One region of the Gluconobacter sp. ESL1110 genome, then DNA from elsewhere that is predicted to be linked to it. Evidence: predicted binding sites of a transcription regulator. Region 1 holds the regulator's gene; each other region holds the start of a gene.
The links. The regulator LexA, encoded in region 1, represses DNA repair genes until DNA is damaged. The targets are predictions, from matches to a motif close to TGTTCTANNTANGTTC.
Positions count from the first base shown of each region.

Region 2: uvrA (excinuclease ABC subunit UvrA) is a predicted target of LexA. The motif match lies at 2,323-2,338, and genes of this name have one in related genera.
Region 3: AC3B6F_RS07765 (putative DNA modification/repair radical SAM protein) is a predicted target of LexA. The motif match lies at 2,771-2,786, and genes of this name have one in related genera.

Region 1 is NZ_JBYLUK010000008.1:137,935-144,799, reverse strand. It holds gene uvrC (excinuclease ABC subunit UvrC) at 1-1,461, shown strand, start outside; gene pgsA (CDP-diacylglycerol--glycerol-3-phosphate 3-phosphatidyltransferase) at 1,570-2,172, shown strand; gene AC3B6F_RS09335 (hypothetical protein) at 2,274-2,879, shown strand; gene lexA (transcriptional repressor LexA) at 2,927-3,652, opposite strand; gene rpmG (50S ribosomal protein L33) at 3,959-4,126, shown strand; gene AC3B6F_RS09320 (FtsB family cell division protein) at 4,230-4,559, opposite strand; gene eno (phosphopyruvate hydratase) at 4,698-5,978, opposite strand; gene AC3B6F_RS09310 (DUF3429 domain-containing protein) at 5,996-6,565, shown strand; gene kdsA (3-deoxy-8-phosphooctulonate synthase) at 6,553-6,865, opposite strand, start outside.
Region 2 is NZ_JBYLUK010000007.1:672,950-679,814, forward strand. It holds gene uvrA (excinuclease ABC subunit UvrA) at 1-2,224, opposite strand, end outside; gene ssb (single-stranded DNA-binding protein) at 2,353-2,919, shown strand; gene AC3B6F_RS07170 (GNAT family N-acetyltransferase) at 2,981-3,448, opposite strand; gene AC3B6F_RS07175 (helix-turn-helix transcriptional regulator) at 3,445-4,242, opposite strand; gene AC3B6F_RS07180 (class I SAM-dependent methyltransferase) at 4,325-5,089, shown strand; gene gyrA (DNA gyrase subunit A) at 5,232-6,865, shown strand, end outside.
Region 3 is NZ_JBYLUK010000007.1:788,854-795,718, reverse strand. It holds gene AC3B6F_RS07770 (UdgX family uracil-DNA binding protein) at 92-1,534, opposite strand; gene AC3B6F_RS07765 (putative DNA modification/repair radical SAM protein) at 1,534-2,766, opposite strand; gene AC3B6F_RS07760 (flagellin family protein) at 2,944-4,419, shown strand; gene AC3B6F_RS07755 (flagellar biosynthesis regulator FlaF) at 4,543-4,956, shown strand; gene AC3B6F_RS07750 (M1 family metallopeptidase) at 5,061-6,865, opposite strand, start outside.

The sequences.
Region 1 (6,865 bases):
TGGGGGCCGTTTGCCTCGGCCTGGGCTGTGAACCAGACCCTGAACCTTGTGCAGAAGACCTTCCTTCTCCGCTCGTGTTCGGACTCTGTTCTGAACAGCAGAACCCGCCCGTGCCTGCTTTTTCAAATCAAACGCTGCTCCGCACCCTGCGTGGATCGCATTTCCAAGCCTGATTACGCCGAACTGGTGATGCAGGCGAAGCAGTTCCTGTCAGGCAAAAATACCGAGCTACAACAGGAACTGGCGATCGAAATGGAGCGGGCTTCCGAGGCCATGGAATATGAGAAGGCTGCGGCGATCCGCGATCGTATCCGCGGTTTTGCCAGCATCCAGAACTCGGGAATTATCAATCCGGCGTCCATCAATGATGCCGATATCGTAGCGATCTGGCAGGACGCAGGCCAGACCTGCATTCAGGTTTTCTTCATCCGAGGCAGCCGAAATAATGGCAATAGGGCGTTCTATCCCGTCCATGCCGAAGAGGAGGCTCCTGCGGATGTCCTGTCAGCATTCCTGCTGCAGTTCTACGACAACAAACCTCCGCCACCGTCCATTCTGGTGAATCATGCCTTGCCAGAACAGAAACTTGTTGAGGAAGCCCTTAGCATCCGGCGTGAGCAGAAGGTTGAAATCTCGTTTCCACAACGTGGCGAAAAAAAGAATGTCGTCGATCACGCCACCCTAAACGCGCGCGAAGCCTTGGAACGGAAGCTTGCGGAAAATACGGGCCAGAAAAAGCTACTTGAAGAGGTAGCGAAGGTTTTCAACCTTCCAGAAACGCCCAAACGCATCGAAACTTATGACAACTCACACATCATGGGGCAGGCACCTTATGGTGTCATGGTCGTGGGCGGCCCGGAAGGGTTTGAAAAACGATCCTATCGGAAATACGCCATTAAAGGGCCTGTTACTCCCGGAGATGATTTCGGCATGATGCGTGAAGTCATGGAACGTCGGTTCGGCAAGGACAAGGAAGACGGCGAGAGACCGGAAGATTGGCCGGATCTTCTGCTGATTGATGGCGGGCTGGGACAATTCAATGCAGTCCGCGCGGTCCTGAATGATCTGGGCGTGACGGACATTCCCATCGTGGCGATTGCCAAAGGGCCGGATCGGGACGCGGGCAGAGAATGGTTCTTTACGGAAACCCAGCCCCCATTCCAGCTTCCACCGCGAGACCCGGTTCTTTACTACCTCCAGCGCCTACGCGATGAGGCTCATCGCTTTGCCATCACAACACACAGGGCAGGGCGCTCCAAAGGACTGCGAAAATCAGAACTGGATGACGTTCCGGGAATCGGTGGGGCTCGCAAGAAAGCTCTTCTGAATCACTTTGGCTCTGCAAAAAGTGTGAGACAGGCCAGCCTTGAAGAGCTTGAAACAGCGCCAGGAATAAGTTCAGGCATTGCCAGGGCCATATACGGACATTTTCATCCTGAATGGCTTAGGACGCAAAGCTGACATTTCCGTGAGGATCGGGGCTCCATCTCCTTTTGGCACAAAAAATACACACATCCCGATCAGATTGGCGCATACCGGAACCAGCCAAACTGTTCTAGACTGCCTTCGATGCTCACTGATCTGCCAAATGTCCTGACCCTGCTTCGCATAGCGGCCATTCCAGTTCTGGTCGCTCTGCTAGCCCTGCATTCCGCACTGGGGAATGTAGCAGCCTGTGTTGTCTATACGGCGGCCTGCATCACGGATTATCTGGATGGCGCTCTGGCACGCCGGTGGCAGATGCTGTCCGAACTGGGGCGCATGATGGACCCTATCGCGGACAAGCTCCTGGTAGGAGCCCTGCTACTGGCTTTGGCTGGCCTGACGGTTCTTCCGGTATTCTCGCTCTACGCCGCGATCATCATTATGCTGCGCGAGATCCTCGTGAGCGGTCTGCGTGAATACATGGCTTCCCAGCGGGAAACCCTTCCTTCTACCCGTTTGGCAAAATGGAAGACCGGCATCCAGATGGTCGCCATCGGCTTCCTGATTGGTGGAGACAAGGCCGCTGCCGCTCTTCATCTGTCCTTTCTGCCCGCCACGCTGATTGGTGGTATTCTGCTGTGGATCTCTGTTATTCCAACAGTTCTCAGTGGCTGGGGCTACCTTACAGTTGGCCTCTCCAGAATGATGGCATCTGATCCGCGCAAGTCCTCGAAGATCGTATCCTGATCCGGACTGTGCACGATTATTATTGCAGTTATCATCCCATCATCTGGCGCTTTCACGCAATGACCGCTAAAGGTCAAGGATCGACCTTATGGGAGTATGCAATGCGTAAGGCCGCTCTATTGGCATTACCTCTCGCCCTGAGTGGCTGTTCGGGCATGGGCAAATTTTTTAATGACACAGCCCTATGGTCAGGCGGCAATCCCAACGCACCACGTGGGGATAGCGAGAACTTGCGCCGCGCTCGCGGAGAAACAGTTGCCTCCACGCCGATCCTTCCGGAAGGCGGAAATATGTGGCCTGGCTCTCCCCAACCTCTCCCAACCCTGAAAGATGTTGAAAACCCCGACAGCGTGTTCAATCGCGCTTTGGGCGACCCCGCAACCTATTTCGGGGGCGCCTCCATTGATAAAACGTTTATGGGTGGCATCGCCGGGTCTGGCGCCTTGGGCGCTATGGGTCATCAGATGAAACCGGGAGACAGCATCTCGGCTGGCGAAAGCTCCGATACACATCATGGAGTATCTCTGGACCGGAGCAATCTTGTCCCAACGCTTCCAACAAGCGTTCCCGATAATGCGCCTCATTTCCTGTCAAAAAATCCTGACAAGACTATCATTATCCCGAACGGGGATGGCACGAGCACACTCATCGCGCCTGACGGAACAGTCCGGGTCGTCCGCGGCGTTCCGTCATCACCCAAACAGTAATACTCTACGTTTCCTGCAAGCCTTAAGGACTTGCAGGAAACACGTCGTCAATACTGGCGAAATAGCGCTACCAGACGACCTTGGATACGTACGCGTGATGCGGGAAGAATACGAGTTTCATACTCCCGATTAGCCGCCTCAAGAGCAATCGTAGACCCACGACGACGCAGTTTCTTGAGTGTCACTTCCTGATCATCAATCAAAGCCACAACAATCTGGCCATTATCTGCCAATTCGCCACGACGAATGATCGCTACGTCTCCATCTAGAATACCGGCTTCGATCATAGAATCACCCGCAACGGTCAGGGCATAGTGTTCGCCCGTTCCGAGCAGGGACGAGGGCACCTGAATATGGGCACTCTCATCCTGAAGCGCCTCAATCGGAAGGCCAGCCGCAATACGCCCATAAAGAGGAATCTGAACACTCACATCTTCGACGGGCGAGCGCGGAGCTTCCGAAAAAGCCCCCTCCATAGTCTGACGACCACCTTCCACAACTGTCGGCACGAATGGAGCCTGCGCAACAGTGTTCTCGGCATGTGGCGCATCCATTCCCATATGAGGAAGACGCAGAACCTCCAACGCTCGGGCACGATGATGGTGCCGACGCAGAAAACCCCGTTCCTCAAGAGCGGAAATCAAGCGATGGATACCTGATTTGGAGCGAAGCTCGAGTGCATCCTTCATTTCGTCGAAAGAGGGAGAATACCCAGTCCGACGAAGGTGCTCATCAATATATAGCAAAAGCTGGTGCTGCTTGCGCGTCAGCATACAGGCGCTCCCGTGCGCCTCGGTGGAGGCATAATCTGAAACAGGCAGAACACATGACCAACATGTATCTCCCTTTTGTTCTTTATAGGTTCCTCTTTACCGGACCACAAGGACATCAACGTCCTGAAAACATGAGTTTTAGCGGCTAAAATTGATTATTTTTCCGAAAAAAGACACGTTATCAGCGGATTTTCACGAGAAAGCCTTGACCTGAGACAGACAAATCAGCATGGTGCGCCGAACTAGATCAACCTGCTGCTTTGACACTTGCGAGCGGCATCAGGACGGCGCAAGCCCGAGGGTATCATGGCAAAAACCAACGTTATTCAGATCCGTCTCGTTTCGTCGGCTGACACCGGCTACTTCTATGTCACGAAGAAGAACGCACGTTCTGCTACGGGCAAGATGGAAGTCCGTAAGTATGACCCGGTCGCTCGCAAGCATGTGACCTTCCGCGAAGCCAAGATCAAGTAAGACCTCGCGGATCATACGAGTTTAAAAAGGCGGCCTTACGGTCGCCTTTTTTGTTGCACCCACAAAAAAAGAACCGATTAAGCGGTTCTTTCAAAAACTGACCTCAGAAAAGCTTGTCGTGCGGACCGTAGGGCACAACGATATCGCCATTTTTGGTAAGATTTAGCATGGCCCGTGACCGCTCATCGAGAATATCAGCATCAAGTGCCTTCTCCTTCAGAGCCAGCACACGCCGGTGCCAGACTGCTTGCTCATCCTTGGCATCCTGCTGAGCCTGAAGAGCCTGCTGCTGAAGAACGAGCTGATCCTGATACGCGCGAATACCATGCGCTCCGTGCAGAGCGTTCCAGCCAAAATAAGCCGTCAATGACAGAAAAAGGACTGGAGGCGCAACCGTACGGATGGCGCGCTTGATGAGTCGAAGAGGTCTCACGCGGGGTACAGTCTCCCTTGGCTTACAAACGTTCCGCCAGCCTACCGCAGAGAGACAGAGCGAAACAATCATTCATGTCAAAAGACACCAGATTATTTTGCCAAAAAAAGCCGGCCCAGGAGAGGGCCGGCTTTCTGATCAGGCGCTCTTGAGAATGCTGCGGCCTGCATAACGGGCTGCACTACCGAGCTGCTGCTCGATGCGGATCAGCTGGTTGTACTTGGCAGTACGATCAGAGCGGGAAAGGGAACCCGTCTTGATCTGACCGCAGTTGGTCGCAACAGCCAGATCCGCGATCACGGCATCTTCGGTCTCACCAGAACGATGACTCATCACACAGGTGTAGCCAGCCTTGTGAGCTGTCTCGACAGCTTCCAGCGTTTCCGTAAGCGTGCCGATCTGGTTGACCTTTACGAGCAGGGAGTTAGCCGTGCCAGCCTTGATACCACGACGCAGGCGCTCAGGGTTCGTCACGAACAGATCGTCACCAACCAGCTGAAGCTTGCCACCCAGACGTGCGGTCAGCTCTGCCCAGCCTTCCCAGTCATCTTCTGCCAGACCGTCTTCGATGGAGACAATCGGGTACTTCTTCGTCAGTTCTTCCAGGTAAGAGATCATACCCGAGGAATCGAATTCCTTGCCTTCACCCTTCAGGTTGTAGCGGCCATCGGCGTAGAACTCTGTCGCAGCGCAATCGAGCGCGAATGTGACATCATCACCCGGACGGTAGCCAGCAGCCTCTACGGACTTCGTGATGAAGCTCAGGGCTTCGTCAGCAGACTTCAGACCCGGCGCGAAGCCACCTTCGTCACCCACATTCGTATTGTGACCAGCAGCAGACAGGCCCTTCTTCAGCGCGGTGAAGATTTCAGAGCCCATGCGCACAGCATCAGCGATCGTTGGCGCACCAACGGGCTGAATCATGAATTCCTGAATGTCGATCGGGTTGTCTGCGTGCTCACCACCGTTGACGATGTTCATCATCGGAACGGGCAGGGTGTGTGCAAACACGCCACCGACATAACGGTAGAGCGGCAGTTCCAGCTCTTCGGCCGTCGCCTTAGCAACCGCAAGGGAAACACCAAGGATGGCGTTCGCACCGATGCGGGACTTGTTCGGCGTGCCATCCAGTTCGATCATCGCGTTATCGATGGCGATCTGGTCTTCAGATTCGGCGCCCTGCAGCACTTCAAGGATTTCGTCTTCAACGAACCCACAGGCCTTCAGAACACCCTTGCCGTTGTAGCGGGACTTGTCCCCGTCACGCAGCTCGACAGCTTCGTGGGCGCCAGTAGAAGCACCAGAGGGAACAGCGGCACGACCACGGGCACCAGATGACAGCTCAACCTCGACCTCAACGGTCGGGTTACCGCGGCTGTCCAGGATCTCGCGGGCAGTGATATCAACAATGGCGCTCAATGGAAGCTCTCCTGGATATGCGTGAACCGGGTGTGGCTCATAACCGTTCGGGACGGATCACCGTTTCGTCTCAAAATCAGAACATAAGGTCAATCGACGACATGCGTCTTCCTTTTCTCGCCCTGATCCTTGGTCTCGCGGGACTCCTCCCGTTTTTGACGCTGGGAGGCTGGATTTTTCTGGCAGGGCTCTTCTCCCCACTGCCGCACCTGACCGTCATTCTTCTGGCGTACGGCGCGTGTATCCTGTCCTTTTTGGGGGCTGTCCATTGGGGGTTAGCCATGGAGCGGCCTGACATCATCACAGTTCAGGGAACGGCAGATCGTGATCGTCAGAGACTCCTTCTGGGAGTCTGCCCTGCGCTCTGGGCATGGCTTTCACTCTGCGTCGGACTATTGGGGGGCCTGCGTGCCGGATACCTGCTGGAGGTCATCGGCTTCATTTCCACGTTTGCTGTGGAACGGGTGGCCTGGAAGCATGGCGCGCTGCCACCCGGTTACATGCCCTTACGGGGCGTGCTGACAGCGGGAGCCGTCATAAGTCTCCTTATGGCAGCCCTCGCACCGTTGCAGAATTATACGCTGTAAGACTTCGCCAGCGCGTCGAACGCCTTAAGGCGCGTCAGAAGGCCTCTCATTTCCGAAAGAGGAACCATTGTGGGGCCATCGCTCGGAGCATTGTCAGGGTCCTGATGCGCCTCAATAAAGACAGCAGCAACACCAATGGACAACGCAGCGCGGGCGAGGGGTTCAACGAACTCCCGCTGTCCACCCGTCGAAGCCCCCAGGCCGCCCGGCTGCTGAACCGAGTGGGTAGCATCGAAAACAACAGGATAACCCGTCTGCGCCATGATCGGCAGTCCGCGCATGTCGCTAACAAGCGTGTTG
Region 2 (6,865 bases), on a different contig from region 1:
CATTGAAGGAGAAGCGGCCGGGTTTGTAGCCGCGCGCTTTGGATTCCGGCAGTTCGGCGAACCAGTCTCGGATAGGGGCAAACAGGTCCGTATAGGTGGCGGGATTGGAGCGCGGTGTACGCCCGATGGGCGACTGGTCGATCTCGATAATCTTGTCGAGATTGTCCACGCCTTCCAGACGGTCATAGGGTAACGGGGACTGGCTCGACTTCATGAGCTGTCTGGATAGGGCCTTGTAGAGCGTATCAACAACCAGCGTAGATTTGCCGCCGCCTGATACGCCCGTTACGGCAATGAATGTGCCGAGTGGGAAATCGACGGTCAGGTCTTTGAGGTTGTTGCCCTTGGCGCCGACGAGAGTGAGCGTTTTGTCAGATGTGCGACGGTTTTCCGGGACGGGGATGAACTTTCGGCCTGATAGGTAGGCGCCCGTCAGGCTGTCCTTGTTCTTGGCCACTTCTTTGGGGGTGCCTGTGGCGATGACGTTTCCGCCCCGCGTGCCGGCACCCGGCCCCATGTCGATCAGGTAGTCGGCAGCCCGGATGGCGTCCTCGTCATGTTCGACGACGATGACCGTGTTCCCGAGGCGCTTGAGGCGTTCCAGTGTGCCGAGAAGGCGCTCGTTGTCGCGTTGGTGCAGCCCGATGGAAGGTTCGTCCAGCACATATAGGACACCGGTCAGGCCGGAGCCGATCTGGGAAGCCAGACGGATGCGCTGGCTTTCACCGCCGGACAGCGTGGCCGATCCTCGGGAAAGCGTCAGGTAGTCCAGACCCACATCATCGAGGAAGTGCAGGCGGTCCGTAATTTCGCGGAGGATGCGGCGGGCGATTTCGGCCCGCTGAGGTGTCAGGGTTGCTTCGACGCCTGAGAACCAGTCGAGTGCCTTGCGGATCTGCATGTCCGAGGCTTCGGCGATGTTCAGGTCATTGACCTTCACGCAGAGTGCTTCTGGTTTCAGGCGCGCGCCATGGCAGACGTGACAGGGTTTTTCGGACTGGTAGCGCGACAGTTCTTCCCGCACCCACATGCTGTCCGTCTGGGCCATGCGGCGGCGGAGGTTTTTCAGCACGCCTTCGAAAGGCTTGGTTACGGTGTGGACTTTGTTGCCATCGCGATAGGGAATGGCAATCGCTTCTTTGGAACCGTTGAGGATCAGGTCGCGCGTTTCGGCTTTCAGGTCGCTCCATGGTGTATTCATGGTGTCGCCGCAGTGACGGGCGAGGGCGGCAAGCGTCTGGTCGTACCAATCGGTGCTGGCGCCTTTCCATGGGGCAATGGCGCCTTCGGCAAGTGTCAGGCTGTCATCCGGGACGATCAGATTGGCATCAAAATGCGTTTCTGTTCCGATACCATCGCAGGTTGGGCATGCGCCCATTGGCGCGTTGAAGGAGAACAGGCGTGGCTCGATCTCTTCAATCGTAAAGCCTGAGACCGGGCAGGCGAAGCGGGACGAGAAAACGATGTGGGCCGGGGCGGCCTTGTCGTCAGCGCGTTTGACTTCCTCGGCGTAGGCGAGACCATCGGAGAGTTCGAGGGCGGTTTCAAAGCTGTCAGCCAGGCGGGATTCCAGATCGGGTTTGACGACGATCCGGTCCACAACCACTTCCACGTTGTGGCGGGTTTTGCGGTTCAGTTCCGGGGCTTCGGCGATTTCGTAAAGCTCACCGTCTATTTTGACGCGGGTGAAGCCCTTGCGGGACAGTTCTGCGAGCTCGCGTTTGCAATCGCCTTTCCGGTCCCGGACGACCGGAGCGAGCAGCATCAGGCGCATGCCTTCCGGGAGCGACATGACCCGATCCACCATCTGGCTGACGGTCTGGGCTTCGATGGGCAGGCCAGTGGCAGGAGAATAGGGAATACCCACGCGCGCCCAGAGCAGACGCATATAGTCGTGGATCTCCGTGATCGTACCGACGGTCGAGCGGGGGTTTTTTGAAGTGGTTTTCTGCTCGATCGAGATGGCGGGGGAGAGCCCTTCGATGGAGTCCACGTCTGGTTTGCCCATCAGTTCGAGGAACTGGCGGGCATAGGCCGAGAGGCTTTCAACGTAGCGGCGCTGGCCTTCTGCGTAGATTGTATCGAACGCGAGCGAAGATTTCCCCGAGCCGGACAGGCCCGTGATGATCGTGAGCGAGTCACGAGGGATTGTGACGTCGATATTCTTGAGGTTGTGGGCGCGTGCGCCACGGACACGGATCGAATGATTGTCTGGAAAGCTCACGAAGACCCCGGGATGTGCAGAAAAGGCAATTGTGTTCGCAACGCGCCTGAACGGTGCTAGATCACTTTATAGATGGGTTTTCACGCCCTATATGAAAAGAACAATTCGAGAAAATTGGTTGGTACGGAATGGCAGGTAGCGTCAACAAGGTGATTCTGGTCGGGAATCTGGGCAAGGACCCGGAAGTCCGGAACACGCAGTCAGGCTCGAAGATCGTCAATCTGACGATTGCGACGTCCGAAACATGGAACGATCGTCAGAGCGGTGAGCGCAAGGAGCGCACCGAATGGCATCGTGTCGTGATCTTCAATGATCGTCTGGGCGATGTGGCAGAGCGTTTTCTGCGCAAGGGCCGCAAGGTCTATCTGGAAGGCGAACTGCGGACCCGGAAGTGGACCGATCAGTCAGGCCAGGAGCGTTACACGACTGAAGTGACGATCGATCGTTTCCGCGGTGAACTGGTGCTGCTGGATAGCAATCGCAGTGGCGGCGACGAGGGTGGCTTCGACGGAGGCGGCTCGTCTTACGGCGGTGGAAACAGCAACGGAGGCGGCTTTGGTGGCGGCAACCGGGGCGGTGGCTTCGGCGGCGGTAATGATGGCGGCCGTTCAGGTGGGTCGTCTGGCGGTGGTAACCGGGGTGGTGGCTGGGATGCGCCGCCGGATAACGATCTGGATGACGAAATCCCGTTCTGAGGGATGCGTTTGGAACCGGGCTGGCATGTCAGTCCGGTTTTTTTGTATCTGGTGCGTACGTTCAGAGGGTCAGATGGAAGAACTGGTTGAATTCGGAAGCCTCGTAGTCGCCGAAAGCTTCGCCGGGTTGGAAGCCTCGGGTTTGATACAGGGCTAGAGCGGGGTCAAAGGACGGCCCACGTCCTGTCTCAAGACTGAGTGTTTTCAGCTCTCCAGAGCGCGCTCTGTGGATAAGGTGATCCAGCAGAGTACTGGCGACGCCCTGTCTCAGAAAGTCAGGATGTGTGCGCATGGATTTGAGCTCGCCTGCCTGATCGTTCAGGCGTTTGAGTGCGCCGATTCCGGCTACGCGATCCTGTCGATGGACAGTCCAGACTTCGATTTCAGGTGCCATGAGGCCTGACAGGTCAAGGGCGAAGACGTGTCCGGCTGGGGTGTTTTCGTGCATTCCTGCGAGGTGAAGGGCCAGAAGGTCACGCGTTTGCGGGTTGGAAAAATCGGCGGGATGGAGAGTGAATGTCGGGGTCATGATGCGCTTGTCTGTTCAATTGCGGTCGGCGTCAGGATGACAAGTTTATACCCTGTGTGTTCTGCGGGGGTGAGAGTTATCTGTTCGTAGTTCAACACTCCACGGACTGGATGCTGGAAGCTGCGTTGGCCGCCTTCTCTGGGGAGAACACGCTGGTCCTGCCAGAAATGGAGAAACTCCTGGCTTTCAGCCTGAAGGGCAGAGGTCAGGGACTGAAACGCCGTGGTTCTGGCAAGGTGGGCTGTGTCAGCGCGGAATTCTGCGAGCAGGCGTCTTGAGCGGTCGGGCCAGTTCGTCAGGAATGTTTTCGCCTCAGGGTTCAGGAAAACATATCGGAGCTGGTTGGGCTCAGGGCTGTCCATCCAGCCTGTGAAGAGGTCTCTGGCAGGATCATTGGCACTCAGAACATTCCAGAGCGGGTCAAGCAGGTATGCCGGGCTTTTGATTTGTTTGGGCAGGTTCAGCAATGCGTTTGGCGTTGCGACTGAAGGGGTGATCTGGTGCGGATCGCGGAGTTCAGCAAGCGTGAAAAGATAACGCCTTTCTGTGGAAGACATTTGCAGGGCTGTGGCAATGCGCGACAGGCTCGCTGGAGAGCAAGTGACATCCCGGCCCTGTTCCAGCCATGTGTACCAGGTCGTGCTGATGCCGCAGAGTTGGGCGGCTTCTTCGCGCCGTAACCCAGGTGTTCGTCTGCGGTGAGGAATAACGAGAAGCCCGGCCTGTGATGGCGAGAGCTTTTCCCGTTGTGTGCGAAGAAACTGACCAAGGGTCTGGCGGCGATCTGTTGGCATAGTACAATTTATACCATGATAAATTAGGATCTTATACCACGCCTGGAATGTGGAAAGGGTGTTTTCAGAAGGAGAACAGTCGATGACGAAGCAGGCTGGGCAGTTTGCTGCCTCACACTATGAGGCGAGAGCCTCGGCTTATGTTGAAAGTACGGTTCACAGTCAGGGTGCTGATCTGGACGCCATTGTTCAGGCCGTTCAGGGACGAAGGCTTGAGCATGTTCTGGATCTCGGATGCGGGGGTGGTCATGTAAGCTATGCTGTGGCGCCTCATGTCGGGCGGGTTATGGCTTGTGACATTACACTGGGCATGTTGCAGGTTGTGCAGGATGAGGCATCCAGGCGTGGGTTGAGCAATATCGAAGTTCGTCACGCTTCGGCGGAAAATCTGCCGTTCGAAGATTGCGCATTTGATGCGGTGCTCTGTCGTTTTACGGCTCATCACTGGGATGGCTTTGAAGCAGGATTGCGTGAGGCTCGGCGGGTTCTGAAGCCCGGTGGTCTGGCAGTGTTTGTTGATGTGACGGCACCTGAAGACGCTGTTTCTGATAGCTGGCTTCAGACATTGGAACTCATGCGGGATATTTCGCATGTGCGGGATTACTCCATTGGGGAGTGGGTGAGCGCGCTGGGGCGGTCCGGCTTTTTGGTGAAGGGACTGACGCGCAGTCGTTTAAGGATGGCTTTTGAAAGCTGGGTCGCGCGGACGCAGACGCCTGTAGAACGCGTGGACGGGATCCGTTCGCTTCAGCGTGGGGCACCGGCCGTGGTTAAGGAACGGCTGGGGCTAGAAGAAGACGGCAGTTTCCTGCTGGACGTGACCGTTTTCACGGGAAGCAGGCCGTAATGGGGTAGGTGTGGCATGTGGGCGGCGCATGGGCTATGCTGTGCGGACTGTATTTTAGCGTGGTGGACCTGTCTTGACCGAGCTGAACGAGCCGACTGATCTTGTACCTTCCGATCGTCTTCCGGTGACGATCGAGGAGGAGATGCGCTCCTCCTATCTGGCCTATGCGATGTCGGTGATCGTCTCGCGCGCCCTGCCGGATGTGCGTGATGGCCTGAAACCTGTCCATCGCCGCATTCTGTATGCGATGCGCGAGAGTGGCTTTACGTCTGACAAGCCATACCGCAAGTCTGCCCGTGCGGTCGGTGACGTGATGGGTAAATACCATCCGCACGGTGACAGCTCGATTTACGATGCCATGGTTCGTATGGCGCAGCATTGGTCGATGCGCGTCAAGCTGATTGATGGTCAGGGTAACTTCGGTTCGGTCGATGGCGATAGCCCGGCCGCCATGCGTTATACCGAAGCCCGTCTGGCCAAGTCTGCGTCGTTCCTGCTTGATGATATTGAGCGGGATACGGTTGATTTCCAGCCGAACTACGATGAGAGCGAGCATGAGCCGAAGGTTCTGCCGGCGACATTCCCCAACCTTCTGGTGAATGGTGCTTCGGGTATCGCAGTCGGTATGGCTACGAACATCCCGACGCATAACCCTGGCGAAGTCATTGATGCTACGCTGGCGATGATTGCCAATCCGGCGATTGAGCTGGATGAGCTGATGCAGATCATTCCCGGTCCGGATTTCCCGACCGGCGGCATCATCATGGGCCGAAGCGGTATCCGTAAGGCGTTCGAGACGGGGCGTGGGTCTGTACCGGTTCGTGCGCGTGCTGAGATCGAAGAGATCCGCAAGGATCGTCAGGCGATCATCATCACGGAAATCCCGTATCAGGTGAACAAGGCGACGCTTCAGGAGAAGATTGCCGATCTCGTCCGCGCCAAGGAAATCGAAGGCATTTCCGATATCCGCGACGAGAGTGACCGTTCGGGAATGCGCGTTGTCATTGAGCTGAAGCGCGATGCGACACCGGAAGTCGTGCTGAACCAGCTCTATCGTTTCACGCAGCTACAGACGTCCTTCAGCGTCAATATGTTGGCGCTGGATGAAGGCAAGCCGCGCACGATGGGTCTGAAGGACGTTCTGGAGGCCTTTATCCGCTTCCGTGAAGACGTCATTCTGCGTCGTGCCCGGTTCGATCTGAACAAGGTTCGTGATCGTGGCCATTTGCTGGTCGGTCTTGTTCTGGCCGTCGCCAATATTGATGAAGTCATTGCATTGATCCGTTCCGCACCGGATGCGGCGACGGCGCGTGAACTTCTCATGGCGCGTGAGTGGGATGCCAGCGAAGTTGTGCCTCTGCTGGAGCTGATCCAGGACGAAGGCAATATCATCTTTGATGGCAAGGTTCGCCTTACGGAAGCTCAGGCTCGTGGTATTCTGGAGCTGCGTCTGCAGCGCCTGACCGGTCTGGAACGTGAGAAGATCCAAGGTGAACTGAGCGAAGTTGCTGCCAAGATTGGTGAGCTGCTTGAGATCATCGGGAGCCATATCCGCCGCATGGAAGTCATGCGCGATGAGCTTCTGGCGGCTCGTGCAGAAATTGCGACCCCGCGGATGTCGGAAATTTCCGATGCGCTGGGCGATCAGTCTGACGAGAGCCTGATTGAGCCGGGTCAGATGGTTGTGACCATCACGCGTGACGGCTTCATCAAGCGGACGCCGCTTGAGATGTTCCGCTCACAGAACCGCGGTGGCCGTGGTCGTACGGCTTCCGG
Region 3 (6,865 bases), on a different contig from region 1:
AACGCTTTTTCTTTTTCGTCGCAGCCTCACAAAAAGAAATTTTTCGCTCTTCAAGAAAGGGTCAGCGCAATCCTCTGACCATGTGTCTTTTTCAGAGAACACCCTTGATCTTACTCAGCCCGGCAATCAGGGCCTGACGCTCCCGCTCCGCCTGGTCTGTCGGTCCGAGACGGAGAATCCACGAAGGGTGGGCCAGAGTGAGATGCGCCCACCCCTCGCCTGCATGCTCTCGCAGGGTGCCACGGACGTCTTTCAACCGATCTGAGGGACCACTCACCGCTCGCAGAGCCGTTGCCCCAAGTGAGACAATCAGTCTCGGCTTCACCAGGGCAATTTCCCGCTTGAGCCATGGCTGACAGGCAGAAATATGCTCGACACCCGGTGTCTGGTGGATGCGCCGTCGACTGTTGACCGTAAATCGGAAATGCTTGACGGCGTTCGTCAGATAAAGCGCCTCGCGTGCCACACCGGCTTCCTCCAGACATCTCATCAAAAGCTGCCCGGCTGGTCCCACGAACGGACGACCTGCCAGATCTTCCTGATCTCCAGGCTGCTCCCCTACAATCATCACCTTCGCCGTTTCCGGCCCTTCTCCCAACACTACCTGTGTAGCGTGACACTGCAAAGAACAGGCCCGGCAGGCCCGAATATCCTGTGCAAGCTCCGTCATACTCCCGGGAACATGGGCCTGAATGGTGATAGCACTTTGTCTGGCCTGAATGGCCTGATGAAATTTTGGCGCAGGCAACGCTTCTCTCGCAGCCATTTCCGCAACACGCTTTTCAGCTTCCGCCACGAGCTGAGGAATCAGGGCGGCTTCCGGCAGATTCTTCCAGTACCGGCGTGGCATCTCATTTCGCATGGCTTTTGTGCGAACACGGGCCGGATTGAAAGTCGAGGCATAATAGGTCTGCCACAACTGTTCGACATTATCCTCAAGAGCCTGCTTTGCACACGGTGTAAACGAACAGTTCAGCGTGGTGCCATCCCAGCTTATGGAACCTCTTGGTGTCAGGATAAGCCAGTCCATGTCTGCGAAACGCTTGGCAAAAAAGGACGAGACCTTCTCCAGCACATGATGGTCCGGCTCGAACCATGACAGGAATCGTCGTCGACCGTTTTCGGTTGGATCCTGCTCCCGGAAACGGACAAATGCAGTCATTTTATGCGCGGCCCGGCGAACCTGCTGCACCATGCGCCGGGCCTGACCCACGTCCGGGTCAGTGGGAATGGACAGAAGATCCGGATCCTCCTGCAAACGCCAGAGCAAGCGATACGCCAGCGCGAACCGCTCCGGGCTGGAATGGCACAGAACATCTTTCAGGACAGCCAGATTGGAGGCTTTCAACCTGACGTCCCGTTTGATTTTCCCTACGAAAGACGTCGTCTCCGCACGGGAGAAAAGATCTGCGTCCTTTCCCTGCAACCGCCAAACAATCTGCTCAGGAGGAACATCACGCTGGAGGGCGGCCCGCGCCGTCTGGCGCCAGGGTTCGAACGCGCTGGTGTCTGCCAGAGTAACAACAACAGACATCAGAGAAGGCTCATCTGCTGCGGCGCGGGCAGGAACAGAGTTCGCAAATCCTGTCGATCTGTCAGGCGGGCCGGACTCCATCCGATTGCTTTCACAAACGGGCGCACCTTTTTAATGGACACATTCAGGCGTCCCAGATCTTCCAGACGGATCGCCCTGTGCTTCCGCGCCATCAGAAGAGCCTGAACGGTTTTCACCCCCAGACCGGGCACCCGGAGCAGCATTTCCTTGGGCGCCCGGTTTAAATCCACCGGAAACTGCGCACGATTATCCAAAGCCCAGGCAAGCTTTGGGTCGATTTCCAGATCCAGCATTCCACCGGGCCGGGATGCCGTCAGTTCTCCAAACTCAAAACCATAGAACCGAAACAACCAGTCGGCCTGATAAAGCCGATGCTCGCGCTGAAGTGGCGGACTGCGAACCGGCAGAATAGCGGATGCGTCCGGAATAGGACTGAACGCCGAGTAATACACCCGGCGCAATCCGTAAGAGCCATAAAGACCGGAACTGCTGGCCAGAACGTCCCGATCCGTCGCAGCATCGGCTCCGATAATCATCTGGGTGCTCTGACCACCCGGTGAAAACCGTGCTGCGCGGCGACCTGTATGCGTTTTTTCCTTTGCCGCATCGATCTTGAGCCGCATGTCTCCCATGGCACGCCGGATGCCACCTGCGTCTTTTTCAGGCGCATAATTCTTGAGGCCCGTTTCTGTCGGCATCTCGACATTGATGGAAAGGCGATCTGCGTAAAGACCTGCTTCTTCCAAAAGCTTGGGAGACGCATCCGGAATGGTCTTGAGATGAATATATCCCCGAAATCCATGCTTCAATCGCAGATCACGCGCGACCTGAACAAGCTGTTCCATGGTGTGATCGGAGGACTGAATGATTCCCGAGGACAGGAACAGACCCTCGATACAATTGCGCCGATAGAACTCCAGCGTCAGCCAGATTACTTCGTCTGGAGTGAAGCGGGCACGCTCTACGTTTGAAGAAGACCGGTTGATGCAATAGGCGCAATCATACACGCAGAAGTTGGTCAGCAGGATTTTGAGAAGCGAAATGCAGCGGCCGTCTGGCGTATAAGCATGGCAGATTCCGTTACCGGTTGTGGACCCAAGACCACCCGTTTTGGCAGAGTCCCGGCGCGTGGAACCACTGGATGCACAGGACGCATCATACTTCGCGGCATCGGACAGAATCGCGAGACGTTCGGACAGAGATTTCTTCATGCCATGTTCTTATTTCGTTCTTACTCATGAAATGCAAGAACTGCATGAAATTTACCGGTTGTTTGCCATTTTTCCGTCAGACCTCGTCATCGTTTTTTAACGATGCAGATTCAGGTTCCCTTAACCATTCAAAGACTATCGTGAAGGGGCAAAACTGCACCGACGGAGAATATCTCGATGTCCATGTCCATCAATACAAATACAGCCGCCATGTCGGCTCTTCAGGTCCTGAACCAGACGACGGACCAGCTGAGCAAGACGCAGAATGCTGTCTCCACAGGCAAGAGCGTCAGCTCCGCTTCTGACAGCCCGGCCATCTACGCCATTTCCCAGACGATGAACTCCCAGATCTCGGCTCTGTCCGGCGTCTCCACGGGTCTTCAGTTCGCTGGTCAGGTGCTCAGCACCGCCACGAAACAGGCATCCTCTATCTCTGACGTCCTGAGCAGCATGTCCGAAACGGTCACGAATGCTGCCAACAACGGCGAGAACCAGGACACGCTAAACTCCCAGCTGAGCAGCTATCTGTCTCAGATCGACGTTGCCACGTCCAACTCAACCTTCCAGGGCGTGAACCTGCTGTCCGGTTCTACCAGCAACAGCGTCAAGTACACGCAGATTTCCGCAGCGCAGGACATCAACGGCAACCTGTTCACGCTGAACGGTGCTGACGCCACGTCGACGGGTCTGGGCCTTCAGGGCCTGAGCACGGACATGAAGGGCGTCACGATTTCCACGAGCGGCATCACGGCGCTGGCTGGCACAGGTGCGACCGCTACGACGCTGACTCTGAAGAACCAGTCTTCCGCCGACAGCGCAAATGCAACCGCTTCCAACCCTGCCATCACGACATCTTTCGTGCTTGATTCCAAGCCGGGTGATGCCACGAATGGCGCCGCAACATCCATTGGAACTGCCATCGCAGCAGGCCTCACAGATAACACGACCTCGGTAACCGTCGGCTCCAACGGAGCCCTGACAATTGCTGGCGCCACGTCCAAGACGGCTTCTGACGGCACGACAACTTATTCTCTGACCAATGGCGACAGCATTACAGCCAAGGCTGATGCCAGCGGCAACATGACCTACAACATCGCCAAGGTTGGTGATCTGGATGCCAACGGCAATGCCAAGACGCTGACGCAGGTTGTCGATGTTGACGTCTCCGGCGCATCTTCCACCACCACGAAGAACGATCAGCTCTCCACGCTGGTAACAGCTCTTGGTAACGCTGGTTATGGTGCCCAGATGGCCAACGATGGCACCCTGACGATTGCTGGTGGCAACCTCGACGCAGCAGATGCAACGGCAACCACGCCGTCTGTCAGCCTGACAAACGCCACGGGAACCTCCACTGTTGCCACAACCTCTGGTACGGATGTTGTTCAGCTGGCTGTAACCGGCGCTATCAACAAGATGAGCCGCATTTCTTCCAGCATCGGTGTGGCCTCCAACACCGTTACGCAGCTTCAGACGTCCAACAGTACCCTGTCAGACGCTTTGACGACCGGCGTTGGCGCTCTGACGGACGCTGATCTTGCAGCGGAAAGCGCCAAGCTGACTTCTCTGCAGACGAAGCAGCAGCTGGCCATCCAATCCCTGTCGATTGCGAACTCGCAGTCCTCCAACATCATGTCGCTCTTCCGCGGCTAATGATGGTGGGGCACCGGTTCTTCCGGTGCCCCTCTTCGGACTGCTTCAGACGTTTTCCGGACGCATTCAGTGCTTTCACCGGAAAACATCTGAAACCGTCCTTTTGAAAAGGAGCCTCTTTTCGTGACCTACGGCATGTCACAGTACCAGAACCAGTCCGGCACTTATCTGCCTCCCCGTGAAGTGGAAGCCATGGCGTTCAGACACGTCAACGATCTGCTTTCCAAAGCCAAGACTCACTCTGACCGGCAGTCTGCCCTCTCTACAAACCTCAAGCTTTGGGGAATTCTGTTGCAAGGCGTGCAGCGCGTTGATTGCCCTCTGGACGAGATCCTGCGCAAGGACCTGACAACCGTTGGCACCTGGTCTATGCGCTACGCCAACGTAGCTCTGAATTCGGACACGCCTCTCAAGGCATTGATCGACATTAACGAGGACATGATCGAAGGTCTCTCGGCACCGACGCCAGTAGCGGCCGCTCCTGACGGAGCCTCCGCCCCTACCGAAGGGCATATGGCCATTCAAATGGTTGGCTGAGCGGTCCAACCCCTTTTGTAAAGAAAACCCCCTTCGCCATTTGACGAAGGGGGTTTTCTTTATTGTGACCCTGATACGCTTTCCACATCAGCGCCTGTCAAATTTTACTTCCGGTTATCAGCCCGGTCGATGTCCGGAATAACGTGATCCGGGTCCAACGTTACGGCCTTCACCGCACCGTGCGGTTCAAACGTCACCTTGAGATCGCTGGTCTGGCGCCATGCTTCCGTCGGGATACGACGGTCCACCACTGTACCATCCTGATATTCAACACGCAGAACAACCGGAAGAGGCAAGGTTCCGTAGTTGAAAACCTGAACGGATACGGGATCATTTCCATGCTGTTCAACCGCCCCCACAGCATAATCCGGGGCCGCATTGGTGAAATACCATCCACGCCAGAACCAAGAGAGATCCTCGCCTGCTTCGCTGCTCATCAGGCGGAAGAAATCGGACGGTGACGGATGATGGTAAGCCCAGACAGCAATATATCGACGAAAAGCCGCATCGAAGCGTACCGGTCCCAAAATCTGCTCCCGCAACAGTTTCAGACCATATGCGCCTTTGAAATAGGTTACACTGTGGCGGTACTTCTCTGAAATCTCGTCAGCACCCGTCATCAGGTTGGGCGCCCCCGGATCTGTCAGGACAGGAACAATATCCTGCGCAGGGTTACCCGTTTTCGGTGCAAACTCGGGGTCACGCTTGGGCGCAAACTCACCATTATGAAAATGATCTGAGGCGTAAGCGTCAATGAAAGTATTGAAACCTTCATCCATGAACGGATTTCGGCGCTCATCAGACCCGACGATCATCGGGAACCAGTCATGACCCAGCTCGTGCGTCGTGATCCAAAAGAGCTGCGGGTCACGGTCGCTCATGCCATCGAACACGATGCCTGGATATTCCATACCTGCACCGTGACCACCAAGATTAATGGCATTCGGCCAAGGATATTCATACCATTGAGACGAAAAGTACTCGATGGCGTGTTTCACATACTCCGTCGAACGATCCCAGCCATGCGGACCAATACCTTCACGCGGATAGACGGACATCGCCAGACGCGGAACCGCATGATAATTCGCCCAAGGCACAACAGGCGGAAGGTTGATGCGGGCGGCATCCCACAGAAACGCGGGAGAGGCCGTGAAAGCCACATCGCGGCTGTTGCGCATGACGTAATGCCAGGTCACGTCACCAGACTGCTTCAGATGACTCTTCGGGTCCGTAACGTCATCAATCGTGCGGATCATGACGCGACTATCGCTTTGGGAAGCCTGAGCCAGACGAGAGCGTTCTGTAGCAGTCAGCGTCTGCTCAGGATTCAGCAGAGCGCCTGATCCGACCAGCGTGAAGTTCCATGGCACCGTGACCGAGTAATCGAAGTTCCCATATTCCAGATAAAACTCCTGCCCCAGATACGGCAGCGTGTTCCATCCCGCACGGTCATCATAAACGCTCAGGCGCGGATACCACTGGGCGATTTCATAGATTTCGCCTTCGCGGGACGGCGTGACAGCCGTGCGGCCACCCCATTCGCCCGGAATGGTGTAATGCCAGTCGATCTTGACGAACGCGACGCCGTGGGAGTCCAGCATCCGAGGCAGACGAAGCTGCATGCGGGTATCGGATACCAGCGGTGTCACGTCGACTTCGCGTCCACCTTGCACAATCGACACATGCTCGATTTCCATCCCGGACGAATGACCGCCAGACGGAAACTTACCCCAGAACGACGCACGAGAGTCTTGCCGGTAAATGTTCTGGTCAAGCTGAACCCACAGGACGTCCAGAGCTTCGGGACTATTGTTTGTGTAGGTGATGGTTTCTGAACCATGCAGGACATGCGCCTGCGTATCGATCCGGGAACGAATCGTATAATCCGTACGGTTCTGCCAGTACTGTG